Regions from separate parts of the Sphingobacterium sp. DR205 genome, predicted to be linked through region 1. Evidence: riboswitches for the same ligand, from Rfam matches in the RefSeq annotation. Region 1 holds a riboswitch; each other region holds the start of a gene.

What was found. A riboswitch is a leader RNA that binds a small molecule or an ion and turns the genes downstream of it on or off. The one in region 1 is predicted to bind thiamine pyrophosphate.
Region 2: another riboswitch for thiamine pyrophosphate. It lies ahead of thiS (sulfur carrier protein ThiS); the one in region 1 lies ahead of pnuC (nicotinamide riboside transporter PnuC).
Region 3: another riboswitch for thiamine pyrophosphate. It lies ahead of G6053_RS18860 (RNA polymerase sigma-70 factor); the one in region 1 lies ahead of pnuC (nicotinamide riboside transporter PnuC).
Region 4: another riboswitch for thiamine pyrophosphate. It lies ahead of thiM (hydroxyethylthiazole kinase); the one in region 1 lies ahead of pnuC (nicotinamide riboside transporter PnuC).

Annotation. Positions count from the first base shown of each region.
Region 1 covers NZ_CP049333.1:4,574,385-4,581,779, reverse strand. The annotation lists gene G6053_RS19945 (alkylphosphonate utilization protein) at 1-565, opposite strand, end outside; gene G6053_RS19940 (neutral zinc metallopeptidase) at 736-1,605, shown strand; gene G6053_RS19935 (acyl transferase) at 1,700-2,680, opposite strand; gene fabG (3-oxoacyl-[acyl-carrier-protein] reductase) at 2,819-3,562, opposite strand; gene G6053_RS19925 (malate:quinone oxidoreductase) at 3,878-5,377, shown strand; TPP riboswitch at 5,389-5,531, shown strand; gene pnuC (nicotinamide riboside transporter PnuC) at 5,591-6,211, shown strand; gene G6053_RS19915 (acyl-CoA dehydrogenase) at 6,186-7,280, shown strand.
Region 2 covers NZ_CP049333.1:2,634,651-2,642,045, reverse strand. The annotation lists gene G6053_RS11145 (phosphatidate cytidylyltransferase) at 1-626, shown strand, start outside; gene G6053_RS11140 (phosphatidate cytidylyltransferase) at 638-1,309, shown strand; gene G6053_RS11135 (alpha-L-rhamnosidase) at 1,394-4,033, opposite strand; TPP riboswitch at 4,265-4,360, shown strand; gene thiS (sulfur carrier protein ThiS) at 4,422-4,628, shown strand; gene thiC (phosphomethylpyrimidine synthase ThiC) at 4,675-6,489, shown strand; gene G6053_RS11120 (thiamine phosphate synthase) at 6,486-7,097, shown strand; gene thiE (thiamine phosphate synthase) at 7,049-7,395, shown strand, end outside.
Region 3 covers NZ_CP049333.1:4,330,741-4,338,135, reverse strand. The annotation lists gene G6053_RS18890 (hypothetical protein) at 1-90, shown strand, start outside; gene G6053_RS18885 (Rpn family recombination-promoting nuclease/putative transposase) at 243-1,205, shown strand; gene G6053_RS18880 (hypothetical protein) at 1,517-1,990, shown strand; gene G6053_RS18875 (hypothetical protein) at 2,098-2,271, shown strand; gene G6053_RS18870 (hypothetical protein) at 2,280-2,669, shown strand; gene G6053_RS18865 (hypothetical protein) at 2,732-3,619, shown strand; TPP riboswitch at 3,885-3,979, shown strand; gene G6053_RS18860 (RNA polymerase sigma-70 factor) at 4,220-4,810, shown strand; gene G6053_RS18855 (FecR family protein) at 4,899-6,056, shown strand; gene G6053_RS18850 (SusC/RagA family TonB-linked outer membrane protein) at 6,255-7,395, shown strand, end outside.
Region 4 covers NZ_CP049333.1:2,216,521-2,223,915, reverse strand. The annotation lists gene G6053_RS09240 (Crp/Fnr family transcriptional regulator) at 306-932, shown strand; gene G6053_RS09235 (NAD(P)-dependent oxidoreductase) at 1,085-1,933, shown strand; gene G6053_RS09230 (dienelactone hydrolase family protein) at 2,103-2,846, shown strand; gene G6053_RS09225 (hypothetical protein) at 2,877-4,142, shown strand; gene G6053_RS09220 (VanW family protein) at 4,196-5,038, shown strand; TPP riboswitch at 5,268-5,360, shown strand; gene thiM (hydroxyethylthiazole kinase) at 5,439-6,242, shown strand; gene thiE (thiamine phosphate synthase) at 6,232-6,864, shown strand; gene thiD (bifunctional hydroxymethylpyrimidine kinase/phosphomethylpyrimidine kinase) at 6,885-7,395, shown strand, end outside.

The sequences.
Region 1 (7,395 bases):
GGTATTTTGTCAATATGACGATGGTCTGGCCTTCTATTTTTCCTTCGATCTGCTCAATATTATCAGCTACTAGACGGATATTTTTAACCACGGTACCTAAGGTTGCCTTGAGTGAAGAACCTTTTACATCCAGTGTTTTTGTCAATACAACGGTATCGCCTTCCAATAGTCTTTGACCAATACTATCTTCATGAAAGGAAACATAACCATCGTTTTCATGATCACCGGTTTTCTTTGCTTCCGTTAACGTTTCATCATCAAGATAAAGGATATCGAGTGCTTCGGAAGCCCAGCCTTCATTTTTCAGACGGCTTAACATACGCCAGCAGACAATTTGTATGGCAGGTATTTCTGACCACATGGCGTTAGGCAAGAATTTCCAGTCTTCTGGATTTAATTGCTCCGTTTTGTTGAGCTGATTGGCCAGGGTTGCTGAAATCAGTAGGGTGTTATCCAAAGTAGAACTGGTTTCCGGTGGTAAAATATAGGTTACTACATCCGTTTCAGCGCCTGTTAGCTCACATTTCCCTCCAGCCCGCGCGAGTAATTGTTCTTCTAATTTCATATCTGTTTCTATAAAAGCCCAAAAATAAGAATATAAATTGTAGTAAGTTCTAACTGTTAAAATAAAGCTGGTTTTTTGCAAAAAAAATAAGGACATACCGCTATATTGGTATTGAATTTGTACACTAACGAGATTGGAAAAGATTATTAACTGAAATAAGAATATAGCATATGAAATGGCAAGGAGGTAAACAAAGTGGCAATTTTGAGGATCGTAGGGGGATGTCTGGTGGTGGAAAGATTGCATTGGGAGGTATTGGGGGGATCATCGTATTGGTCATTGGTTTTCTGATGGGGGGAGATCCCATGCAGTTGTTGCAGCAGGCGCAAAATATGGGTACACAGACGGAGCAGTCCGGACAGCCGCGCGAACTAAATCCTGAAGAAAAGAGACTGACAGAGTTTTCCTTGACCGTACTTCAGAGTACAGAGGATGTCTGGGCTAAATTATTTAAGGAACAAATGCAGCAAAATTATACGCCCACTACCTTGGTTTTTTACGATGGTGGTACACAAACAGATGGTTGTGGAATGGGACAGGCTTCATATGGGCCGTTTTATTGCCCCGGAGATCAGAAAATCTATCTGGACCTGACTTTTAACCGTGAACTTTCTGATAAGTTCGGGGCGAAGGGCGAATTTGCCATGGCTTATGTGATTGCGCATGAAGTAGGGCATCATATTCAGCAACTGGTGGGATTGTTACCTAAAACGAATCAAGCCCGGGGTAAACTCAGTGAGAGTGAAAATAACAAGATATCGGTTATGACAGAACTTCAAGCCGATTTCTATGCCGGCGTGTGGGCACATTATCTCAATGAATATACGGATATAAAAATAGATTATAACGATATTATGGATGGGATGAAAGCGGCAGAGGCAGTAGGTGATGATAAGATACAGACAGCCGCACAGGGGTATGCCGTGCCAGAGTCTTTTACCCATGGAACCTCAGCACAACGTATGGCCTGGTTTAAGAAAGGATATGACTCTGGCGATATGCGTGCTGGAAATACATTTGAAGATCCAAGCCTGAGATAATAAAGAACAGGTTGCCGGATAGTTGTATCTATAAATAAGAGAAGCATTATATTGAACTGCACCCTACAAGTTGGACAAAACTTGTAGGGTGTTTTTATTGAACTAATAAATTGCAGCCCCGAATATCGCTTTGGTCAAAGCGGCCCAATATCTCAAATGAGCCATCTTGATACACTTTTCCTAAATCCTGCGTTGCAATAAATGAGCAGGAATACCGATTGGCCAGGTCGATGACATTAATGCCGCCTGTGCTATCGGAGGAGATTAAACTCAGTGGATCATTTGTATCACGTATTAGTACTTTCATCCATTTAGGTAAGTGGAAAATTCCCTGACCCGAAGAGTAGCCCTGTGACAGCAATTCGGTCATGCCATATTCTGAGTGGATCCCACTGACCTTGAAGGCATCTTCGAGGAGCTGGTGGATCTCCTGTTTGACCATCTCTTTACGTTTACCTTTCATTCCGCCAGTTTCCATGATAATGAGCTCCGGAAAGTCAAAGGCATATTGCTCAATAAAATCAAGCAGGGCATAGGTAACGCCGAAAAGGATGGTTTTGGTTCCGTTATCTTTTAATTGGACAAGTGTATCATATAGTTCCTGATGATTGTAGAGGAAATAGTTGCTCTGCACTTGTTTACTTTGTTTCATCAAGTCATCGATCATATAGATCAAGGAGGAACCACTTCTTTCCAGATAGGACGGCAGCAGGGCTAAAATAGCGATATCTGTAGTTGGTCCGTAAAAATCTTCAAATATACGGCGAAAAGTACGCTCATAGATGGATACATCAGCAACAAGATGCTTAGAAGTGACCATGCCCGTTGTCCCTGAACTTGAAAATACAATTTGAGGGGTCATTCCGGCAGCCAGTACTTTTTGTGTTTTAAAAAATTCGATTGGGAGGAAGGGGATGTCCGTATAATGCTGGACTTGATTTTTTTCTTTGCCTATTAGCGAAACATAGTCGCGGTAGACCTGACAATGCTGCAGCTGGAAGTGATAAGTTTCTAAACAATGTTGATTAAAATCGTCTTCCGTTTGAATTTCAAGAAAATCCGTCCAATTCGTCATAGCATTTAAATTTGTTGGACAAAATTAGCTAAAATTTAGAAATATTGAGTAGCGAAGCCGGAGCCGGCAGTAGGAATAACATAAAAGCGCTTGCTGCTGAATTTCAGCAGCAGGCGCTTTTATGTCGAAAGCTATATGTTACAGCATACCACCGTCAACAGGAAGAACCTGTCCAGTGACATATGCGGATAAATCAGATGCAAGGTATAGACATGCATTGGCAACATCTTCTGGCGATCCGGCGCGTTTCAATGGAATTCCAGCTTCCCATGTTGCGATCACTTTAGGGTCTAATATATCTGTCATTTCCGTACGGATAAATCCTGGAGCAACCACGTTCGCGCGAATATTGCGAGAACCTAATTCTTTCGCAATGGATTTGGTGAATCCTATAATACCTGCTTTGGAAGCGGCATAATTTGATTGACCAGCATTTCCCTGAACGCCAACAACGGAAGACATATTGATGAAAGAGCCTTTACGGTTTTTCATCATTATTTTTGAGGCCGCTTTTGTTACATTAAATACGGATTTCAAGTTAACGTTCAATACATCGTCCCAGTTTTCTTCTGTCATACGCATCAGCAGACCATCCTTTGTGATGCCGGCATTATTGACTACGATATCCAGGCTTCCGAAATCTGCAACGATCGCATTGACCAGTTGTTCTGCTTCTTCAAATTTTGAAGCATCAGAACGGTAGCCGATTACTTTTGTTCCGTAGGCTTGAAGCTCTTTTTCCAGCGCTTGTCCCTTTTCTACAGACGAAAGGTAAGTGAAAGCGACATTGGCACCGTGTTGTGCAAACACTTCGGCAATTTTTCTTCCAATTCCTTTTGATGCTCCAGTTACCAAAGCAATTTTTCCTTCAAGTAGTTTCATATAAGAGTGTAATGTTATTCGTTGATGTTTTTGCAAAAATGTTAAAACTATATTATAACACAAAATCTTTCGATAAATAAGGATTTAAAACGCGCCAAGTGTTGGTGTGATTTGCGGCTATTCATGGCCGGCAGAATAGGCGATATCATGTGTATGGTGTGCGGAAACCAGAAAAGTGGAATTTTGCCAACACTTAGGATTATTTTAATAAATCAATGGTATTTTTGAATAAGTGTTCCTAAAAAGTACAGTTTTTTGACAAAAGACTTGGGCGTTTACCAAAAACTATATTAAATTTGCATCAATCACAAAAACATGAGCAAAAAATCAAATAAAGAAGTTGACGTTGTTCTAATCGGCGCCGGTATTATGAGTGCTACTTTGGGTACGCTAATCAATGAATTAAGCCCAGACGTTAATATTGAAATTCTTGAGCGTTTGGATGTTGTGGCGGCTGAGAGCTCTGACGCTTGGAATAATGCTGGCACAGGCCACTCGGCCTTGTGCGAATTGAATTATACACCGGAACAAAAAGATGGTTCGGTAAAAGTTGATAAAGCTGTTAAAATTGCGGAGCAATTTGAAGTATCGAAGCAGTTTTGGTCGTACCTGGTTGATAAAGGCATTATTGCCCAACCGGAGAATTTTATCCGCAGCATTCCACACATGAGTGCGGTTTTTGGTGAAAAAGATGTGAAATTCCTGAAGACAAGATGGGAGACGATGAATACCCAAACTTTGTTCAAGGGCATGGAATATACCGAAGATGCAGAACTCTTGAAATCATGGATTCCTTTGATGATGGAAGGACGGGATGCAAGCGAGAAAATTGCTGCTACCAAGATGGATTTAGGTACTGACGTGAATTTCGGTTCATTAACACGTGATTTGATTAACAACCTGGCAAACAAAGAGAATATTTCAATTTCCTTAAACCACGAAGTTGTTGATATCGATCGTGAAGACGATGGACGTTGGGAAATCGAAGTGAAAGATCTGAAAACAGGGGTGAAGAGAGAGCTAAAAGCGAAGTTTGTTTTTATCGGTGCTGGAGGCCACTCCTTGTTATTGCTGGAGAAATCTGGTATTCCAGAAGCAAAAGGTTACGGTGGATTCCCTGTAGGAGGACAATGGTTGAGATGCGTAAACGAAGAAATTATCAATACGCACCATGCTAAAGTATATGGTAAAGCATCTGTCGGTGCGCCACCGATGTCTGTACCGCACTTAGATACCCGTTATATCGATGGTAAACAAGCCTTACTTTTCGGTCCATACGCTGGTTTCTCAACCAAATTTTTGAAACAGGGTTCTTATTTTGATTTGCCGGCATCAATCAAATTATCCAATATCCGTCCGATGTTATCCGCAGGACTTGATAATTTGCCATTGACCAAGTATCTCATTACAGAGGTTATGAAATCTCCTAAAGATAAATTGGAGTCGCTGAAACAATTTATGCCAACCGCTAAATTAGAAGATTGGGTTATTGAAAAAGCTGGCCAGCGTGTACAGGTGATTAAAAAGGATGAGAAAAAAGGAGGGATTTTAGAGTTTGGTACTGAAGTGGTATCGAGTGCAGATGGTTCTATCGCTGCCTTATTGGGCGCGTCGCCGGGTGCATCTACTTCGGTGGCGATCATGATCAGTCTCTTGAAGAAATGTTTCCCTGAGCGTGCTAAATCAGATGAATACCGCAAAAAACTGCGCGAGATGATTCCTTCACACGGTAAGTCATTAAATGATGATGCTGAGCTTTGTCGTGAAACTCGTATCCGTACGCATAAAGCATTGAAATTAATTGCTATAGATTAATTTCAATAAACAATATACTTATGGGGTGCTCGGAAATGACAATGTCATCCGGGCTGAGATTATACCCAATAAAAGCGATTGTACGGCCTTGTACAATCGCTTTTATATACCTGATCCGGGTAATGCTGGCGTAGGGATTTTAATTTCAATAAAAACATCCGTTTTTCCGCTCATAAGTTTATTATGTAATTACACAAAATAATAAACAATTGAATGACTTCTGAGACAATTTTCGAAGCTTTTATTAAACAAATACAACAAGCCTCCATAGCCGAATGGCTGGGGGTCTGTTTTGGTATCTTGCAGGTTTGGTTTTCACGACAGAATAAATCGGTCAATTACTTCTTTGGGATTATTGGTATCATCATCTCGGTATATGTTTTATTCCATGCAAAATTATATGCCGAAATACTGTTGCACCTGTATTATCTTGTCATGAGCGTTTATGGCTGGATCTACTGGAAATATAGCAGTGATATTATTGTGCCGATCAGTCGTAGTACAACCCGAGATTGGCAGATTGTTGGTTTTATCTGTGTGGCAGGTTTTCTATCGTTCTATTTTGGTCTGGTGCATTTAACTGATTCGGATGTTCCGGTATGGGACTCCTTTGTTTCCTGCACAGCCTGGGCGGGGATGTGGCTGCTGGCGAAACGTAAACTTGAAAATTGGATTTTGCTTAACATCAGTAACCTGATGGCGATTCCTTTGCTTATGCACAAGGGTTTATTCCTGTATGCTGCTTTAACCTTATTTTTATTTGTGATGGCTTTTAGTGGCTATTTTAATTGGCGGAGAATATTAAGTGATGAAAAAAAATATGCAACTGACTGATGCAGCTATCGCTGTTCTAAAAGATCAGCAACGTAAAGGAATTCAGCAAAAGAGTTTGTCTGATGAGCAGCTTGAGCTAATATACCGGAACAAGTGGTTTAAAATCTGGGTACCACAATCTTTGGATGGCTTGGGGTTGGATTTGGTCAGCGGGCTTTCCTTGTTGAAGGAGCTGGCCTACCAGGATGGCGGATTGGCGTGGACAGTAACTTTATGTGCCGGCGCGAATCTTTTTGTTGGCTTTATTGATCCAGCGGTCGGGCAGGATATTTTCAACTCAAAAACGGTATGTTTTGGCGGCAGTGGGCAGGTTGCTGGTGTCGCTGAACGTGAGGGTGAATCTTATCGTCTGAAAGGGCTTTGGAAATATGCTACCGGTGCTCCCCACTTGACACACTTTACATTGAACGCCTATATTCAGGAGGATGGAAGGCCGCTATTGGATGAGGGTGGAAATCCACTTGTAAAATCTTTCTTTGTGGCGCGTGAATTTGTATTGATTCATTATGATTGGGATACATTTGGCCTGGAGGCGACAGCATCGCATTCCTTTTCGCTGGACAGTATACGGGTGGATGAGAATCAGTCATTTTTTATCGATGCGTCAAAAAGTACACGGACTGAGCTGCTCTATCAATACCCTTTTGTGCCGTTTGCCGAGTTGACCTTACTGGTAAACTTTATGGGGATGTATCATCGGTTTTTGGATTTGATCGAGAAGTTATTTGTATTGAAGTCCAATCAGGGGAAATGGGAGCAAATGGAAAGTAAAGCTGCTTTTCGGAAATTGGATGAAATGCAGCAGGACTATACAGCTAGGGAAAATAGTATCATGGAGCTTGCTGTTCGATCTTGGGATAATCTCAAGGATGAAGCTGATAATAACGCGTTATATGAGCGTATAGCGATAGAAAGTAGAGACTTTGTGGAAACTATTCTGTCCAATGTCATTAAACTCTATCCCCATACGGGGATTTCGGGCGCAGCCACTGACAATGAAATCAATATTTTGTTTCGGAATATATTTACGGCATCTCAGCATAAATTGCTGCAAAAAGAGTTTTTGTAAGCTTGATAGGGGGGTAGGTAGCAACTACAACCTGATAAAAAATGAAGATTGTTGCGTACATTTTTCATTTATGTTAACACTAAAAAAGACGATCAATTGATCGTCTTTTTTAGTG
Region 2 (7,395 bases), 1.9 Mb from region 1:
CTGATCGAGCCAAAGCGCGTTGGTTAAAACTCGGAGTTTATTTTCTGGTGCTAAGCTTGGTGTTCTCGTCCATTTATTTTGAACAAATAAAACTCCTGGCTATTTGCATTGGCATAGTCGGTATTTATGAAATTTTTAAAGCCCAATCATTTTCCAAACGACCCGTTTTTTTCTTCTATTTTATCTTATTTATTTACCTCATTATCCTATTGGCATTCGTTAAGTTCTGCTATCAGATACCAACAGAGCGTATTTGTTTCGTCTACTTTATAGTCGTCACCTTTGACGGGTTCAGCCAACTTAGTGGTCAATTGTTGGGAAAACGAAAACTTATCCCAAAGATTAGTCCCAACAAAACTTTTGAAGGTTTAATTGGAGGTTTGATATTGGCAGTATCGGCCAGTCTTTTCCTTTTTCATTACATCCCTTTTTCAATTGGATTAACAGTATGGACAGCAGCGCTCATTTGCATTTTTGCGCTCATTGGAGATCTCTTAGCTTCCTGGTACAAGCGCAGATGTCAAATTAAGGACTATAGTCGATTAATTCCGGGACATGGTGGAATATTGGATCGCTTCGATAGCTTTATGTTCTCCGGAGCAATGTATTGGTTAGTTTATTTATAAAAAATATGATCATGAAAAACGACTTATCAAATATGCTTCTATTGGCAATGCTATTTTTGCTTCTATTTGCCCTTTCTGAAATTTTATACCACCGCTTTAAGATTAGAGTTGAATTCACAAGAAAACTCGTACACATAGGTACGGGCATTATTTCACTGTTATTCCCTATTTTACTTGCAAGTCATTGGTCAGTATTATTTCTTTGCGGGGTATTTGCAGTGATTTTGGTCCTATCCCTAAAATTTAATTTATTGCGATCTATTCATGCTATTGACCGGAAATCTGCAGGTAGCCTAGCCTATCCAGCCGCAGTCTATCTTTGCTTTGTAACCCAGACCTATCTGGATGATCGTAACATTTTCTATTATCTCCCCTTGGCTACCTTAGCCATCTGTGATCCTATGGCCGCATTATCTGGCAAAAAGTGGCCGCTAGGGCCTTATATGGTTCTAGGCGCAAAAAAAACTGTGTTAGGATCGATTGCTTTCTTTATCAGTGCGATTGTTCTGACTTTTTTTATCTGGAAATACGCTCATGATTCGAGTCTCGACTTTCAGGAACTCACTATAATAACCACGGTTGCACTCATGGCTACATTCGCTGAAGCCCTGAGCAAAGATGGCTATGATAATTTAACCATTCCCCTAAGTACAATCGTAAGTTTATATATCTTACTTCCCTAAGCACGCCCCTTTTCTTCGTATCAAGTACCTATTATATTCGCCAATGGCCAAACAAGAGGCGGACCGAAAGCGGATCCAGGCCAATTATTTCAATTCCAAATTGAGGTTATGTTTCCCTGCCTCCAATTGGATTACTTTACCATTGCGGATATTTGCTGGCGGATAAAAGGTTGCGCTGGCATTTGCCGGTATCTCCACCTGATATTCGACCTTATTTCCGTTCGATTTCCAGCTGGACACAATGTTTCCGTAGGGCGAATTATAAGTAATAGAAGACTCCTTGAGCTCCTTCGGAAAAATGGGTTTTAATAGCACATGTTTAAAACCAGCCTGCGCCGGATCCGGCAGAATGCCGCCAATAGACTTAAAAAACCAGCCTCCGATTTCACCAAACATCATGTGGTTATCAGAGATATCCCGCGTGGCGTTCAGATCCCAGTTTTCGAGCAAGGTGGTCGCCCCATTGACAATCCACCATCCCCAGGAGGGATAGGTATCCTGTACCGCGACTTTATAGGCCGTTTCGTCATAGCCGTTATCCTTCAATGCATTCAGGAGTGCTTTCGCCCCCAGCACCCCAACATCCAGATGAAAATTGGTCTCTTCGACCTTGCTATTTAGGTTGGCAGCGACTTTGGCTTTCATCGCTTCTGGTACCACGCCCCAATATAAAGGTACACTTAGCTCGGTCTGTGTTCCCGTGCTGTAAATCCCCTTTTCAGTATCCAAAAATTTAGCGTTGATGGCATCTTTGATCTTTTGGCTTAATTGTTCATATTTCTGCTGGTCGGCTGTTTTTCCAAACATCTTTGCAGCGGAAGCCAGTATCGTTGCATCGACGTAAAAGTACACCGATGAGGTAAGTTCAAGATTAGACTGCGATTTGACCGGTACCCAATCCCCCCGACCGAAGGTAGTCAGTCCACTGGGACTGATTCCGTCCACGTAATCCACATAACGTTTGATATTGTCATAACATTCCGCCAATAAGCTTGCATCGCCGTAAAACAGATAGGTCTGCCATGGAATAATAGCAATGGTGCTTGTCCAGTCCAAGCCATTTGCCGTACCGTACCCCCAGCCCCCAGTGGGAATGATATCCGGCAACACACCGTTTTCCTGTTGCTCGTCCCAATGGTCGGCCATCCATTTCTCGTAAACCGTGATGCCATCAAAATTATAATAAGCTGTTTCAATGGCGAGGTGACCATCCCCTGTCCAGCCATTTTTCTCCCGCTGCGGACAGTCCGTGGGGTAGCCCATCAAATTGGATAAGTAGGCGTTATTGGTTGCTTCCCATAAGCCATTGATCAGGGCAGAGGAGGTTTTCAGCTGGCCAATTGGGCGCACATCGCTATGCATAAAATAAGCCGTAACAGCCGACTTGTCCAACACTACCGGTTCACTGCAGCTCACTTCGACATAGCGGAAACCTTTATAGCCAAATTTCGCCATAAATTCATCCTCCTTCCTACCGCTCAGCGTCAAAATATCAGTTTGAAAGGGCTCCAGTTCTTTATTCCCACGATAATAAACATCAATATTCGACTGGTCCAAGCGTCCATTTGCATGCAATCGTTCACCGTGTTTGATCCTGACCACAGTTCCGGCTTTCCCCTGCATCTTGATCTTTGTCAGGCCAGCCATATTCTGTCCCATATCAAAGACATAGGTACTGTCATTGATCTTTTTCATTGATTTCGGTTCATACGATCTGACCAGGCGTATGGGTACCGTCTGTTGTGAGACAATGTTTGTGGAGGGTGGGTTCCGATACCGAACAGTATGCCACTGCGTGTCGTCAAAGGTCGGCATATCCCATCCCGGCATCTCCAGACGGGCATCATAATGCTCGCCCGTATAGATATTGTTGTAGCGGATAGGTCCTGCAGCAGTTTTCCAGCTTTGATCCGAGCTTATAGTTTCCTCACTGCCATCCTGATAAACAATGCGCAGGTCCAAACAAAATGTCGGGCGGTCACGCCAGGGGGCTTTGTCAAAATCCCATACCGCCAGAGGCTGATGATTATACCAGCCATTTCCCAAGACAACGGCGAGGACATTGTCACCCTGCTGAAGTTGCCGGGTGACGTCTTCCACCACATATAAAGTACGTTTATCAAATCGGGTATACATCGGATCCAGCCTGTGATCGCCGATTTTTTCGCCATTTACCGATAGTTCATAAAGTCCCGCCACAGCAACGTAAGCACGAGCCGACTTGATCGGTTTGGCAGCTTTAAAAGTTCTTCTGAAATAAGGTGCAGGCTGTTCATGGATATTGTGGTTATCGCTAATCCATTTTCCCTTCCAGTGCTCCACTCCCATCATACCGGTTTCGAATGAAGCAATGGAAGACGTGCTTGGCCGTCCATTTTTATCCCAGACCAGGACTTTCCAAAAATACTTTGTCTGCGGTTTCAATGCCCGTCCCTTATAATGGATCAACATGTCGGAATTTAACTGCTTTCCACTATTCCAGCTACCGGCTTTATTCTTCACCAATGCCATTGAATCTGTGTCCACCATAATTTGATAAGCCAATTGCTTTGCGCCCTGTCGTTTATCAGCCAGTTGCCAGCTCAAACGGGGATTTGGCCTATCTACACCCAATGGATTTTGGAGATGCTCACAGCTAAGCGCAATGGGTACACATTCTTTTCGCTGCTGTGTATATAGGACTGTGCCCATGCACAGCATCGTCATCAGTAAAGTCTTCCGCATAGTTGGTTTATACATGTTGATTTCTTGCTTTTCCCACAATAGAATTGAATTTACATCCCGAACGATCATGGATGGATTCAGCAGAAAAACAAGAGGTGTTAAATTGTTTTAGTTGATCCAAAAACGAATATATTAATTATTTTCAACATAGTAAACTATACTGTCCTGTTGGGAAGTATTTAAAATTAATGACGATGTTTTGGATTTTTCATCAAAATAGTCCTATATTAGTTCCAACTTTAGGGGTGTCTGCATGTGCAGGCTGAGATTTTACCCTTATAACCTGATCCAGATCATACTGGCGTAGGGAAAAGTAAGCTTTCTTCCGGATACATTACTGTATCTTGTTGTGGCCATTCCTAAAGTTTTACCAAAAAAATAAAAAGGAATGGAACTTACAATCAATCATCACATCCGATTTTTCGACCCCGCGCCCAACTCTTTAGCCGATCTTTTACAGGTTGAGCTTTCCGGTAAAACACAAGGTGTCGCTGTAGCACTCAACAACCGGGTTATTCCCAAAGACGACTGGTCCAAAACCCACCTGCAATCCAGCGACCAGATCCTGCTTATTACCGCTACACAAGGCGGTTAACTCCCCATGGAACATATTCAAATCAATATACCTAATTCCCATGCACATGACATCAGAAAAAATCACACAGACCGCTTTTCCAAATTCCACCAAGGTTTTTGTCCCCGGAACACTTTATCCTATCCAAGTAGCCATGCGTCAAATTTCGTTGAGCCCTACCAAATTGAGCAATGGCCAGATCGAAGTAAATCCGCCCATTACCATATACGATACCTCAGGTCCCTACACAGACGGGACGCAGGAAATTGACATCCGCAAGGGGCTTCCCCGCCTTCGGGATCAATGGATCCTGGACCGCAAGGATGTGGAACAGCTGGAGGGCATCAGCTCGACTTACGGTCGGGAGCGTCTGGCGGATACAACACTGGACGAGCTTCGATTTGCCTACAGCCATAAACCCAAGGTTGCGGCGCAGGGAAAAAATGTGACACAATTGCATTATGCCAGAAAAGGTATCATTACGCCTGAGATGGAATATGTTGCCATTCGCGAAAACCAACGGATAGCACAGCTGGCTGATAGTACCCCCGGTATGGATCATCAGCATCCGGGCGAGAACTTTGGCGCCCGAACTGCCGGGAAATATATTACACCGGAGTTTGTCCGGGAGGAAATCGCTGCCGGCAGAGCAATTATTCCGAACAATATCAATCATCCTGAAAGCGAGCCGATGATTATCGGCCGTAATTTCCTGGTAAAAATCAATGCCAACATCGGCAATAGTGCGGTAAGCTCCAGCATCGAAGAAGAGGTTGAAAAGGCAGTCTGGGCCTGCCGCTGGGGCGCCGATACGATCATGGATCTGTCTACAGGGAAAAATATCCACGAAACCCGCGAATGGATTATCCGCAATTCACCTGTACCGATAGGCACTGTCCCGATCTATCAGGCGCTCGAAAAAGTGAAAGGGGTTGCCGAAGATCTCACCTGGGAAATATTTCGGGATACGCTGATTGAACAGGCTGAACAGGGTGTCTCTTATTTCACCATCCATGCCGGTGTCCTACTGCGCTACATTCATTTAACAGCAAAGCGCGTAACCGGTATCGTATCAAGAGGTGGATCCATTATGGCCAAATGGTGTCTTTTTCATCATCAGGAAAACTTTCTTTATACTCATTTTGAAGAGATCTGCCAGATCATGAAGCAGTATGATGTTGCTTTTTCGCTCGGTGATGGCTTGCGTCCGGGCGCCATTGCAGATGCCAATGACGCTGCCCAGTTTGCCGAACTCGAAACCCTGGGTGAGTTGACAAAGATCGCCTGGAAACATGATGTACAGGTGATGATCGAGGGGCCGGGCCACGTTCCTATGCAGCTGATCAAAGAGAATATGGAAAAGCAGCTGGAATGTTGTGACGAGGCGCCATTTTACACCTTAGGCCCCCTGACCACTGATATCGCACCGGGATATGACCACATCACTTCGGCTATTGGAGCAGCAATGATTGGCTGGTATGGCTGTGCCATGCTCTGTTATGTAACACCAAAAGAGCACCTTGGACTCCCCAACAAAAAAGATGTGAAAGATGGGGTCATTACCTACAAACTGGCTGCGCATGCTGCAGATCTGGCCAAAGGCCATCCTGGAGCACAGTATCGCGACAACGCCTTGAGTAAAGCGAGATTTGAATTCCGATGGGAGGATCAGTTCAACTTGTCGTTGGATCCCGACACTGCCCGTGAATACCACGACGAAACTTTACCTGCAGATGCTGCCAAAGTAGCCCATTTCTGCTCCATGTGCGGACCGAAATTCTGCTCCATGAAAATTACACAGGAAATCCGGGATACCGCCGCACAGGGCATGTTGGAAAAATCGCAGGAATTCATCGCCCAAGGAAAGGAAATCTACTTATGATCATTGCGTTGACAGCAGCGGAGGAAGTTACTTCGGAAATGGACATCATACATCATCTCTTTGAACAGGGACTCGATCTCCTACATCTGCGAAAATATCATTTCACAGATGAGCAGATGTACCGTTATGTGGCATCTATAGATGCCACATACCACGATCGATTGGTTCTCCACTCCCATCCGCAGCTGTCAGATACACTTCAAATCGGCAGAATTCACTTCAATGAACATCATCGGCAAAGCGGCCAGTTCGACCGGCATCACTTCGGGAACATCTGTTCGACTTCGGTCCACCATATCAGTCAGTTCAATGCCTTGGACACACGCTGGAATTATGCTTTTTTAAGTCCCTTATTTCCAAGCATCTCAAAAATAGGCTATGGCCGCGACAATGCCCTATTGGACCAGCTGCCACTACGGTCCAATTTTGATGTCCGCTTAATTGGCCTGGGAGGGATAACAGCCGCAAACGGCCTACTCCCCATCCAGGCAGGAGCAGACGGGATCGCCTTATTGGGCGCCCTATGGCAAGATCCTGACCCTATTCAACATTTTATCACATGCAAACAGCTATGCTCGAAAAACTACAATATATCTCCCAGGGACTGACTTTGGCAGACCAAAAGAATAACATCTTAAAAGCTTTGGATGCAGGTGCCACATGGATTCAGATTCGATGGAAACAAGCGGATGAATCTGCATTCTCGCTGCTTGCGCAGCAAGTGCTACAGGTTTGCCAGCACTTTGGAGCCAAATGTATCATCAATGATCATGTGCAACTAGCAAAGGAGCTGGATGTCGATGGTGTACACCTTGGCTTAACGGATTGCGGTATAGCTGAAGCTCGCCAGTTGCTGGGAGCAGCAAAGATTATTGGCGGGACAGCAAATAGCCTGGAAGATGTGCA
Region 3 (7,395 bases), 240 kb from region 1:
AAATCTGCCCGGCTCAGCCTCAGCCTGGCTAAATCAATGGGGCTCCTCAACGACAAAGGCAGTTTATCATTATTAGGCCGTTCGTTTTGATTTGTTACGCACCAATAATCGGAAATTGGTTTTATAGAATTCCAGTGCTTCGGAGACATTGTTCTATTAAATATCTTTATACTAAAAATATTAGTATAGAAGTATTTTTTTACTTATATTTGCATTGTTAACCAATTTAAAAACAATGTATTATGAGTGAATTGAAACAATCTAAATATATCGATATCACGACAGATTATGGCTTTAAAAAAGTTTTCGGATCAGATACCAATAAAGATCTTCTCATCGCTTTCTTAAACGAACTCTTTAGAGGTCGCAAGGTTATTGCTGACCTGTATTATAACAAAAATGAACATGTTGGGGATACAGAGGATATCGGTACAGTTATTTTTGATCTGACCTGTACGGCAGACAATGGGGAACGGTTTATTATTGAAGTGCAGCGCACGTCACAGGTTAATTTGAAAAAGCGCATGCTCTACTACAGTAGTAAATTAATTGCGGATCAGGCACCCAAAGGCAACCGAAGGGCTTGGAATTATGAAATTAGTGAAGTCTATATTATTGTGTTGATGGATGGATTTGCAATGCCTGATGCGGGCGCAGAGAAGTGTTTTTTGCACGATATTTGTTTATGTTATCGAGATCATGGTAAAATATTTTATGAGGATCTAGGCTTTATATATATAGAATTGGTTAACTTTGTTAAAGCTGAGGCAGGGTTAGTTAATGATTTAGATCGTTGGCTTTACGTACTCAAAAATATGTCTTCGCTAAATGGACTTTCCACCTATTTGCGTAAGCCTATTTTTGAAAAGTTATTTCAGTTAGCAGAGTATAGCAAACTAAAACCGGAGGAACGAGAGATGTACAACGTAAGTTTAAGAAATAAATGGGATGCGGAGAGCATCCGAAGTAGTCAGGAAGAGCTATTGAGACGAGCGCGCGAGAAAGCAATGGCTGAAGGAAAAGCTGAAGGAAAAGCGGAGGGAAGAGAGGAAGGAAAAGCAGAGGGAGAAGCTAAAGGGAAATCAGATGTAATAAAAAACCTTTTGTCTCTGAATAAGTTTTCGATTTCGGAAATTGCCGAATTAGCAGACGTCACTGTAGAGTTTGTAAAGCAGATCGAGGCAGAGAAGGCTAAAAGAAAATAAAACGGATTACAATATAAGATTTTAAGGCCACTTGGATATTGTCTAAGCGGCCTTTTCCTTTTTTATACGCTGGGGAATAGGTTTTCTATTTACCGTCTCTTCCATGTGGAGTGAGGACGTTGATACCTGGATTAGGAGTTTGTATTGTGGGCAGCGATCTACAGCCCGTCCTAATATTTTTGATATTGATTATGTACTAGCCAACGTTGAAGAGCGCTATTTGTCAGAAAGTGTATTTATAGAAAGCGATTCAACCATTGTTATAAGAATCATTCCGGCCTTTTTTATAATATAAACCCTATTTTAGCCTTATGCTGTACAATCCCTTTGAACAAGTCACCAAAAGTTCGTTTCGCGAGCTCGTCGAGTCCGGCTATGCCGACTTTGTGTTGCAGCGCTTTGAGTGGCCCGATGTCAAGGAGAAGGCAGGCTTTCTACTCACGCCTTATGATGATCAGGAAGCAGCCAATCAGCATGCCCATCAACTGGGGGCAAAGGAAGGAAGAGCCCTGCAGCTGCCGCAAGATGCAGATAAGATCGAAAGCCTGCTAGCAACAGGATCTGGCTATCGTATTTTTCTTAACCGTATCAAGGAAGAGAACTGGGACAAGCGCATGCTTAAGCTCTATGAGAAAAATATTGTCAATTACCTACGTACCAAAACCAGGTTTCAGTGTAAAAATCCTATCGATATCCTATTCTCCTTAGAATATGGTCGGGTAGTAGCGACCATTACCGATGGACAGACCCAAAAGAAAGTATTTGCTATAGACATCCTTCGGTAGCCCCGATCTAGTCCGAACTGAAAAGCACAATTTTCTTGCCTTGGGCAATGACTATTTACGGTGCAAATTGCGTATATTCGTATCAAAGCCAAACAAGAAAGGATTCCATGATGTACAGGGATATTAACCTCCACTCCGATATTGAGATTATCAAAAAGACCTTTCCGCAATTGCGGGACGACTGTCGTCAATTGGATTACTACAATGACCGCCATGAAGCTTTCGACTGGGAAGGATTGCTACCCTTAGGAAGTGATACCGTGCAGACTTCGTTGTTTTAAATCATCCAATGGGAAGTTTAACGAAATATGTCTCAAAAAATGATAGCCCGGAGTTCGCGATTTATATCGAAGATGACGATAAGGTCTGCTACGCATATTTATGGAAAGAGAAAAAAATAGTTGGAGATATATGGCTGTATAATAGCGCTCCGACTCCAAACGAACCTGAATGGAATAACAAGGAAAATCTACCATTTTTAAATCCTGCTGAATTTGTCAAGGAGAATCTTGAACCATTCAACGCGTGGACGCCTATTGAAGTTACTTGGGATTTTGGCGAAGAAATAGTGGCTAATATATTTTTAGCGTCCAGATTGATTGCAAAGCTAAAAGAGGGATCCTTCCCCGGTTGGTCCGGCCTAGTGACGAAGAATGGACCGTTGGCGTTGAAACTGTAAGGTTTTTACGAAACTAATTTGAAACAGATAGAACAAATACGTAAAAACATAGACGAATAATAATGAAATACTTTTTAAGTCTTATCCTTTTGGCAGCAACGACTTTTACTAAAGCCCAAATAAAGCTTGATCAGAAAGACCTCAATAATTTAATAGCTATTGCTGAACTCTATTCCTATAATACAGATGCAAGAGGGGCTAAATTTGCCAAATCAATTGACTCATTACGGACACCTAAGCTGAATCATATTGTTGATGCTTTAATTGCGGTTGGCAAAGGTGACCATACAATTTTAGAAACGCACTTTCTAGCAAGACCAAATGATGAAGAGTTGGTATTATGGTATGTTATCCGCGAAATCCATTACAATAGGACAAACGAAAAAGTCAAGGCCAGGCCAGTTGTAGCTGTAGCAAATGAAGTACTTTCCAAGCAGATTGATAGTCGATGGTTGCTCGATAACTATTACTATCGTATCCATGGAGGTATAACTTCATTGTTTAACGAAGCTGATTTGAGCAAGTACAATTTCAATATGGACAGTTTAGGATTTAAGGACGAAACTGAAAAGGCAATCTTCTTTTTAAATATGATGGACGCTTTGGTTGGACCACGCTTCAAAGTTCTACAGATGATGAAGAACAATAAAAAGATACTTGAGTTTTGCGACAAGCTTCCAAAGTTTAATGGCAAGGAATACTTCTACTTTAAAAACTTTGACTATGCAGATTTTGATTGGATTGGATACGATAAAACAGTAGGATACAATGAATGGCACATTGGTGGGCTTTACAGCACATTGATTGCACAATTCAGTGCATCTGCCGAATTACAGGACAAGAAAAGGATGCAAGAAATTTATTTCAATTCTATTTTGCACGAGCCAAAATATTTTAAATTCACGGAATCAAAAGATGAGTTACAATCATTCTATGACAAATCCAAATAAATAACAGTCCTGACAAGCAATCCAATGTGTTCATTTTTCATTTAGTCCCCAGGTTTTAGAAACAGATAGGGAAGTTAATTATAATTATGGAGCATTGCGATTCAAGACTGGAATCGCAATGCTGAATTACCTTGCAATCTTTGCCGCACTTTGTTAATTTTTTGCAAGGCGGTCCGTGCCCAAATGAATTCGTTCAGCCTATCTATTTTTCACAAATTAACAAATCTTTGTAAAACTAAATGTGATTGGCTTTTGTCCTTATATTGGAAACATCTTGGGGTGGTTTGAAAAAATCTGAGAATATACCCATAGAACCTGATCCAGGTAATTCTGGCGAAGGAAGAAATGTTTCCTGGGGTTTTGGTTTCGGCCAAAACCCTTGTTGTTTATTAGTATTGCAAACTTAATTGTTTATCCTTTAACTGTCAGATCAGATCGAAACTATTTCACATGAGCGCCTGTCCCAAATAAACAGATGCTTGTTCTTTACATATTTGAAGGTATCCAGTTGTGAAGAAAGACACACTCCTAATACATTGTTATCGCTTTTATTCTTGAATAAGAAGATATTTTTTTAGCTTTGTTTTACATTCTGCCTAAATGCTTAATTATAAAAAATATAGCGACTATGATCTCTTGACTCTCTTCAATACCGATGATGAGCGCGTGTTAATAGAAATTTATAACCGGTACTGGGATAAGATGTTGGCTGTTGCATTTAATCGCTTGGGCAATTTGGAGGAAGCTGAAGAATGTGTGCAGGATGTGCTTTGTAAACTTTGGAAACTTCGCTCAACTTTCAGTTTGCAAAATGAAAAACTATCCAGTTACCTAGCACGGGCAGTCCGCAACCAGACCTTCAACATCATCTATCAGAATAAGCAGAAACGCCAAAAACTAGCAGGATACAATCTACAAGAGAATGTCATCGATTCGATTTCGCCAGAGCGGAAACTTATCATTCAGGAACTCCAACAACAGATTGATAATGCCATCAAAAACCTGCCTCCACAGTGTCAGCTTGTTTTTGTTATGAACAAAAATGAAGGTCTCACAACAAAAGAGATTGCTGATAAGCTTAATTTGTCAGAAAATACGGTCAAATCACATCTTAAAAAAGCGAAAAAAGATCTAGGAAACAATACCGAATTTCTTACGATCATTGTTTTTTTCTCAATTTACTTTCGCTAATAAAAAAAATTGTTGGGCAGACTCACCCTATCCGTCTTTTTTACTGTCTATTTAGATAGGAAACACCCTTACTACCAATTTTTAATTCATGCATAACGATCTTAGATATATAGAAGATTTAATAGTCAAATTTCAGACTGGTATAATTTCTCCACAGGAATTGGCCGAGCTTACGAAATGGTACAACAGTCATTTGGACGAGGAAGTGACCATTGTTACTGATGAGCCTTTGCAAAAGGAACAGATCCGTGAGCGTATGCTCAATGGTCTGCTCGCCAAGATCAGGATCGCCCAGCCAGTAGATAAAAACAATGTATATTGGATGCAGCCGAAATTTTGGGCGGCTTCTGTAGCCGTGTTATTGATACTTTCATCATTGGCATGGTTTGGAATTAACAGGAATAAGCAAGTTAAATCTCCGGATTTTGCAGTGCAGTCCTCCTCAGATGCTATTTTGCCCGGTGGGCCTCGGGCAGTTCTCCTCTTAGAAGACGGGCGAAAGCTCATGCTAGATACTGCGCAAGATGGGATTGTTGTGGATGGTGCGATTCATTATGCAGACGGAAGAAGCTTAGCTAGTAATGTCGATCTGGATAAGATGAGCGATTTACAATTGTATGTTCCCAAGGGTGGGATTTATCACATAACCTTATCAGACGGTACACAGGTCTGGTTAAATTCCGAATCACGATTACGTTATTCCGCAAAGTTCGCATCTACTGAGAGAGAAGTGGAGCTAGATGGAGAAGCATTTTTTATGGTAAAAGGACAGTTCAGCACTAAAGGAAAGCGTATTCCTTTTTTCGTAAAGACGGAACAGCAGACCGTGGAGGTCCTCGGTACACAATTCAATGTAAACGGATACTCCACGCAGTCATTTGTGAAAACAACCTTGTTGGAAGGCAAAGTCAATATCCATGCAACTGACCAAAAAATTATTCTGAATCCGGGGCAACAGGCTAGCACCCGAGGTAATCTGACAAAAATAAAAACTGTGGATGCGCAGATGGAAATTGCCTGGAAGGATGGCAAATTTAATTTCGACGGCAAATCCTTTGACGAGACAATGGCTGAAATAGGTCGTTGGTATGATTTAACGATTAAATATAATGGCAAGATACCAGACGTCGAATTGGTGGGGGATGCCTATCGCAATGAAAAAATTAACCTTGTACTCCGGTTGCTGGATGCCGCAAATGTTCGTTATCAACTGGATATCCGCAAGCGAGAGCTTATTATTTATTAAAAAACAAACTATTTACCTAAACAACGATCATGATGAAACAGACCTAATGACCATGAAGAGTGCCGTATAAAAGAAGGAAAGGACGGCCATCCTTTCCTTTGATTATCGGTTGCAACAAAGCCAAACTAAACAATTAGCAGATTTTGCACTAACCAAACCCACGTAAATTTAATGAATAAAAATTACTTATTAAAAGTGATGAGAATTACACTATTCTTACTATTGACTGGAATATGCGCTGTGAGTGCTAAAAGTTATTCACAACAAATTACATTCAAAGGCCGTAATGTTTCCCTGGAGGCAGTGATTCAAGCCATTCGCCAGCAAACGGGCTACAGTATTTTCAGTACCAAGCATACCCTAAGCAGTACTGTGCCTCTTACGATAGACGTCAAAAATATGGAACTGGATCAGTTTCTCAGCCTAGTGACGCGCAATCAGCCTTTAACGTATCAGGTAGAAGATCGGACGATTTCTTTTTATAATTCAGAAAAAAACAGTTCGAAAATCCAGTCCGGTACAATTTCTACTCAACAGCAACACATTACCGGAAAAGTCATCCATGCCGAGTCAGGTGAGCGCATTGAGAGTGTTACCGTACAGATAAAAGGAACAAATAGGGTAACTACCACCGATGCAAAAGGGCAATTTCAGTTGCTTGCTACAGGCATGCAACACGAAGAATTTGTCATACTGTTTCGTCACATAGGTATGAAACCTAAAGAAGTTGCTTACAGCGGTCAAAAGTTTATTGAAGTAAAACTTGAGCCCGCCGCTGCTACAGAAATCAAAGATGTCGTTGTTACAGGAATTTACCAGCGTGACAAAGAAAGTTTTACGGGCTCTTCATCCACTTATACAGCCAAAGAACTGAAGATGGTCGGCAATCAGAATGTTTTACAGAGTCTAAAGACCTTGGATCCCTCTTTTGCCATTGTGGATAATAACCAGTTTGGATCCGATCCGAATCGCTTACCCGATATCGAGATTAGGGGCAAAAGCAGTGTGATTGGCCTCACTGACGAATACAGTTCCAACCCCAATCAGCCACTTTTTATTTTAGACGGTTTCGAGAGTACCTTGGCCGTGATAGCAGATCTGAGTATGGACCGTGTCGAAAGCATCACTTTACTCAAGGATGCCGCCGCGTCGGCCATTTACGGCTCTAAAGCCGCCAATGGGGTGGTGGTGGTTGAAACAAAACGCCCTAAACCCGGACAGCTACGGATCAACTATACGCTCAATGGTAGCATTAGCTTTGCAGACCTCACCGACTATAACCTCATGAATGCTGAAGAAAAATTACAATTTGAGTTATTGTCTGGCTTCTATGGTATGC
Region 4 (7,395 bases), 2.4 Mb from region 1:
TTCATATTTTAATCTTCCACAGGTTAAACTCGGTTTTAAAATTAAAAAGTCAATAGACAAGCGGTACCGTTAACATAACCACAACAAAAACACCTTTTTTATATCAATACATGAAAAATAATCAAAATAAAATTTTGTCTTTTTTGAATAACTCAAATAATTCTTCCCTCTCCATATTTATCGTCAACACCACTTCTCTTGCCTGCCTTGATCGGGTTTTACGATCAACACGATCATCTTTTTCAGTGGACATGGAGCTTTCAATACGATTGAAATCGTTATATTTAAATGAATAATAATAAACTATGTTGTCCATTGAGCAAGCTTACGCAGGAATACTAGAACCTGCATTAATTGAAGAAATCACACAGATTGCACAAATCAGAACATTCCATGAAGGTGATCTGATTATTGATACCGATCAGTATATCAGAGCCATGCCCCTACTACTGGAAGGTGCGATCAAAGTTGTTCGGGAAGATGAAGCAAAAGGTGAACTCCTGCTATATTATCTCGAGCAAGGACAGACTTGCACCATGTCTATTGCCTGTTGTATGGGTAATAAAAAAAGTGAAATTCGTGCGTGGGCAGAAAAAGATACTACCGTAGCGATGATCCCTAATGAACAGGTTAATAACTGGATGGGAAAGTATTCTTCATGGCGCAATTTCATTATATCGAGTTATGCGAACCGTATGAATGAAATGCTTCAGGCGGTAGATAATCTTGCCTTTTCCAACATGGAAGAACGCATAGTCAATTACTTGCAAGCGAAAGTAAATCTCAGAAATGACCGGATTCTTACCCTTACTCATCAGGATATCGCATCAGATTTGAACACATCACGTGTGGTGGTCTCGCGGATCTTGAAGAAATTGGAAAATGAAGATAAAATCGTACTGCTCAGAAATGAAATCAGGGTCTTACGTTAGATCCAAAATAAATTGGTAACACACGAATATAGCAGCGACTCCTTCGAATCTCGAAACAGTGCGGTCTTAGTGTAGCTTTGCGACTCCCGGATACAAAAACATTTGTACCTTTATTGGTAAGAGAATACTCGATTCACACCATTTAATTTAATATGACAACAGAAAACGTAGGATTTATAGGATTAGGAAATATGGGCCATCCCATGGCAAAAAACCTAGAAAAAGCAGGATTTTCCCTTTCCGTTTATAATAGAAATATCGCTAAGACAGCGGGCTTTGGAGCGCAGTCAACTGTTTATAGCGAAATAACGGATTTAATCAAGGACAATGACGTTGTTTTCACGATGCTGACAAATGACGCCGCCGTCCAGGAAGTTTATGGAAAAATTCTTGGACTGCCTATCAGCGGAAAATTATTTGTGGACATGAGTACCATTGCACAGGATGTAAGTATTGATCTCGCCCGTAAGCTAAAAGAAAAAGGGGCCACTTTTCTGGATGCACCTGTGGCCGGAAGTACCAAGCCTGCCGCAGAGGGTACACTGATCATTATGGTGGGTGGAGAACAAACAGACCTTGACCGCGCTAGACCTTACCTTGAAAAAATGGGGAAATCCATTAAACATCTCGGTAAAAATGGAAAAGGTCTCGCCGCAAAACTAGCCATAAATTATTTTCTATCTATTATTTACCAAGGTTTGGCTGAAACCATCTTATTTTCTGACCAATTGGGCATAGAACGTAGCGAAATGCTCGAAATTATTAATGATAGTGCCAGCGGTAGCGGAGCAACAAAAGTAAAGACACCGCTCCTCATCGAACAAAACTATACCGCTGCATTCGCGCTGGACCTGATGTTAAAAGATATCCGATTGGCCCAAAAGGCGGGCGCATCCTATCCATTGCTCGGAACTTTGCTCGACACCTACGAGACGGCACGTGAAAAAGGTCTGGGACAATTGGATGTGATCGGAATTATTGAATCTATAAAACAATCCTGAGTTTATAAAGGTTAATAAAACATATTAAGGTCCCGCCCTTACACCAGGCAGGTACCTTAAAGGACGATCATAAACAAATGGTTTAACCAAATCGAATAGCAGATGAATCCGCGAGAGTTAAAACTTCATTTAATCGCGAACAACATCTGTCGGATAAAAAACAGAACAGATGAAAACAGCTTTGACATTATTTCTATTAACTATTGCCACGATGAGCATGAAAGCACAGGAGTTAAAAAAGGTATCCTATAAAGACGGAACACAGCAATTGAATGGACTAATCACATCCAATACGGATAAAAAAGGTCCAGCGGTACTTATTTTGCCCGCATGGAAAGGAATTGACAATGAAGCGACACAAGCAGCCTTGCAATTACAAAAAGAGGGGTACATCGCATTCATTGCCGACATCTATGGTGAAGGTAATATTCCAGCGGACAATACAGCGGCTTCAAAAATCGCAGGTCACTACAAAACTGACTACAAAGCCTATCAGCAACGAATCTCTGCTGCCCTCGACCAATTGAAAAAAGTCGGAGCTGATCCAAAGAAAATTGCAGTAATTGGTTATTGCTTCGGTGGAACGGGAGCTCTCGAAACAGCGCGCGCTGGTTTACCTGTCGCAGGGGTGGTCAGTATTCATGGTGGACTCTCCAAATCAGCCGACAGACCTAATGCAGCGATCAATGTGAAAGTATTGGTTGAACATCCTGCAGCTGACAAAAGTGTATCAAAGGAAGATTATGATGGATTAGTCAAGGAACTGAACGAAGGAAAGGCTGACTGGCAAATAATTACCTATGCGAATTCCGGGCACACCTTTACCAACCCCGAATCACCGGAATATAACCCTGTTATGGCGAAACGTGCCTGGGCCCATACCTTATTGTTTTTAAAAGAAGTCTTAAACTAAAAAGTCAGCGTAAGCGTCCTCCTTATCCAAATGAACGGTCATCCGAAATCCAGCGTACTGCGTTATGTGATTTTCCAGCTATCGGTATTGCTTTTCTGTGTGGGTGTAGCAAAGTCTCAGGTAAAAAAATCAATTGAAATCGGGGCTCCTACCCAAGCCATTCTGTTTGTTACCAATGCTTCTGATAAATCAACGGATTTTATGATGCGTCTCCATGATCAAAAGGCAAATGAAATTATTCGACAGATTCCTTATAGCACGACTAAGCTCCTAGTGACAAAAACAGATGCCCAGCAACTTACTTTTATCGTCAACAAAAGCAAATGGACATTGGATGTAGCTACCCTCAAACAAAGAAATGCCATGATTCTGTTTGATGGCCAAAATAAGCCAAAAGTTATTTATGACAGTCAAACATACCTCCATGCGGCAAAATTCATATTAGAAAACAATAAACAAACACCTGTACAAAAAAAAGCACTTCAGTACGATGCAAAGCAGTTCTTCGATTCTATCGCTGCTATTCCATTTAAACCATCCAGACAATATGCTGAGGGCATCATTTCCCGATCCAGTCTTCCGATCTACTCTACTCAGAAAAAAGGCAAATATGACGGAACCTATATTTCGCAGACCTTTACAGGGGAGAACCTCGAAAAACCCAGCGGTATGATCACGACTGTTTATCAGCAAGGCAAGGAACTCTCCGCAAACAATTTGTCTAATGGAATCAATTTTTACACCAAATATTTTTACAACAAATGGGGATTAATCGATTCGATACAACAGCTTCAAAACAGCAAATGGTCCTCTAGTACAATTTATCAATACTTACCGCATGCTATTCTCATTACCGATCCTGAGCGACGGTCCGCCTCCATCCATCATTTAAATGATCAATATCAAGTGGTCCGGGAGGAGTCCATCCACTTCGTTTACCAACGGATGCATTGGGTCGACTACCGTTACAATGAAAATGGGCAGCTTATTGAGGAAGTTTCAGGGTTAAATGACGCCATCGAAAACCGTAGACTGTATTATTATGATAACCCAAAAGCAGACAATTTCTCTTCGTGGCAGGTATTTGACGCCACAGGGAAGCTCACTGCCGAATCCAAAATAGCTGTGCAAGGCAACGAAAGCACCTACCTGTTTTATCGTGATGGTACATTGGAATTGAAAATAGTCTCAAAAGAACAGGGCGATTATCAATATGAGAGCACTGTATTTGATAAGCAGAATAAAATCACCTCTAAAACAATACAAACAAAGAAAAGTTCCTCCAATTCTCAATAATTAAAACGCGCAAACTGAAATAGAAGGAAGCAATAAACCATCATTTGTTATTAGTGAAAAAACGGAAATTAATAAGTCAACGTCACCCTTTGCTGTATCTTCTTGCTGTCTGGGCAAGAAGAACACAAAGAAAAGCCATTTGGTTACTGGACAATAAAAAGTATACAAAAACCAAATCTACAACAGTGTTGCAATACCGCATCAAAAAACACCAGTCTGTTTTATTAAAGAAGCTGGGGGAAAACAATATGCAACTGCAGATCAACAAAGTGACGAATCTAAAGATTGCGGCAAAGCAAATCAATGGTATACTGATCCGCCCGGGTGAAACGTTTTCGTTTTGTAAACTGGTCGGCCAGCCCACACAAAAGAAAGGCTATCTTCCGGGGATGGAATTGTCTTTCGGTGAAGCACGGGCCGGTATTGGTGGTGGAATCTGCCAGATCTCCAATCTGATCCATTGGCTTGTTATCCATAGTCCGCTGACAGTCACAGAACGTTATCACCATTCTTTTGACCCTTTTCCCGATGATGGGCGAGTGCTACCTTTCGGAAGTGGTGCTACTGTATTTTACAACTATCGGGACTATCAGTTTACCAACAATACAGCCTACACGTTTCAGATCAATCTCTGGTTTACCGAAAAATGTCTTGAAGGTGAACTGAGGATCGATCAGGAACTCGATTTTGCCTATCACGTCATTGAAAAAGAGCATCAATTCCTTAAAATCGGAGATCAATTCTACCGAAAAAATGAAATCTGGCGGGAAAAGTTCCTAAAATTTCAGGGTGGAAAGGTTCTTGACACAGAACTCCTGACAAAAAATTTTGCCCGTGTCACTTATACCCCACCGGACTATTTGGAACTGCCAGCTGAAGACAATATAACGTCTTAAGTACACCGAATTCATCGTTGAGAGCAATACTATTCTTGGCAAATAGACTTGCCTGCCATTGATCATTACTTGCCTATCGCTTCCCTCGTATATGCCCAGTCTATTTTGCTCGCTCGAATGCGGCTGAAAATACACGCGCACTCCGGTCTATTGATTAACGTCTAGTTTTACTATTCCGGGACTGAATAAAACACTCGTTATAAAAAGTCCTTTTTTTTGTCTAAGTTTGATATGGCTTTGGGGGTATTCTGTATAGAATTGAGATAGTCCCTTCGAACCTGATTCGGTTTATACCGGCGTAGGGAAAAGCAACCGCTTAGGTATATTGAAATATACCCGACAGCCCATCTGTCTCATTTCTTCCTGACAAAGCCACCTGCAAATATAGAAAACAAAAGGAATGGAAGATTTAATTATCGATCTGTTAGCACAGGTCAGAAGACAAAAACCACTTGTACATAATATTACGAATTTGGTGGTGATGAATAACACCGCCAATGCGCTTCTCGCTCTTGGAGCTTCTCCGGTCATGGTTCACAGTCCATCGGAAGTACGCGAGGTTGTTGACCTTGCCCAGTCGTTGGTACTTAACATCGGCACATTGAGTGAACTTACCGCCGAGTCCATGCTTGTAGCAGCAGAACACGCCAATAACATTGGCCGGCCTTGGGTATTGGATCCTGTGGGTGCGGGAATATCCACTTTTCGCAATGACTTATTGGCAAATCTCCTGGAACTAAAACCAACCGTTATCCGGGGAAATGCATCGGAGATCATGAGCCTTTACAATTTCAACCAGGTCAATACCAAAGGCGTAGACAGCACGGCAGATAGTAAGGACGCGATTGGCTTTGGTAAAGCACTACAAGAACAATTGGGGGCTATCATCTGTATCTCCGGAAAGGTAGATTATGTCCTGTCCAAACAGCACACCGCTGAGGTGCACAATGGACACCCCTTGATGACCCAGGTTACTGGACTTGGCTGTAGCGCAACTGCACTCATTGGTGCATTTTTAGCGGTCACAGACCATCCCTTTGAAGCAGCGACCGCCGGTGTCTCCCTTTTGAGTTTAGCAGGTGAACTGGCAACAGCGCGATCTTCGGGTCCAGGCTCCTTACAGGTGAATCTCTATGATGAGCTCTATCTGCTGAATGATGAGCGTATCCGGATGCATCTCAACCTGAAACATTATGGCAATTAATCCCCTATTTCCTTACCCCTTGTATCTGGTTATCTCCGAACAGGACTGTTACCCACAATCTTGGCTCCATGTTGCCGAAGAAGCCATAATCGGCGGTGTAGATATCATTCAATTACGCGAAAAGAATGAAACGCCAGCAGGTTTTTTGGAAAAAGCAAAGAAGTTAAAACAGATTACCGATCGTTACGGAATCCCATTGATCATTAATGACGCTGTGGATATTGCAATTGAAATCGAAGCATGGGGGGTACATGTCGGACAAAGCGATCGTCAACCTTTAGAAATAAGGGAAAAATACGGACAGCGTCTTCAAATTGGCTGGTCGCTCGAAGATCGGTCACAGCTTGACAGCAAACAGATGACCGCCGTAGACCATCTTGGTGTCAGTCCAATTTTTCCAACAAAAACAAAAACAGACACCATTACAACCTGGGGAATCAGTGGACTGGGTGAGCTACGGAATTTAACCGAAAAGCCCTTGATCGCCATTGGCGGCATGAACCTGGATACCAGCGCAAGTGCCTGGCTGTCTGGCGCAGATTCCATCGCGGTCGTCTCGGCAATTTGCCAAAGTAAAAATCCAAGAGAGCGTAGCGCTCAATTAAAGGAATTATTAACATGAAAATAGTGAAACAATACACAGTGCCCACAGTTCTGAGCATAGCGGGGTTTGATGGTAGCGGCGGAGCTGGCATCCAAGCCGATACGAAAACCATATCAGCCCTGGGATGTTATGCAATGAACGTCTTAACGGCATTACCAATACAAAACACACAAGGGGTGCGGAATATTTACGAGATACCGACCCAAGCAGTGCGTGAGCAGCTGGATGCGATCTTCGACGATATTTATCCGGATGCGATCAAAATCGGGATGGTTCATAACATTGAGCTTGTCGAACTGATCAGCAGCTATTTGAAAGATTACCGTGGAACAATCGTATTTGATCCTGTGATGGTGTCGACAAGTGGTCACAAATTGATCAATGATGACACAATACAGGCATGTATGGACTTGCTTTTTCCACAAGCCACAATTATCACTCCCAACCTGGATGAAGTCAGTGTACTTGTCGGACGAACCATAGCTGAGGTCAAAGAAATGGAAAAAGCAGGCATTGAACTTCTTGAAAAAGGATGTCAGTCAGTCCTTA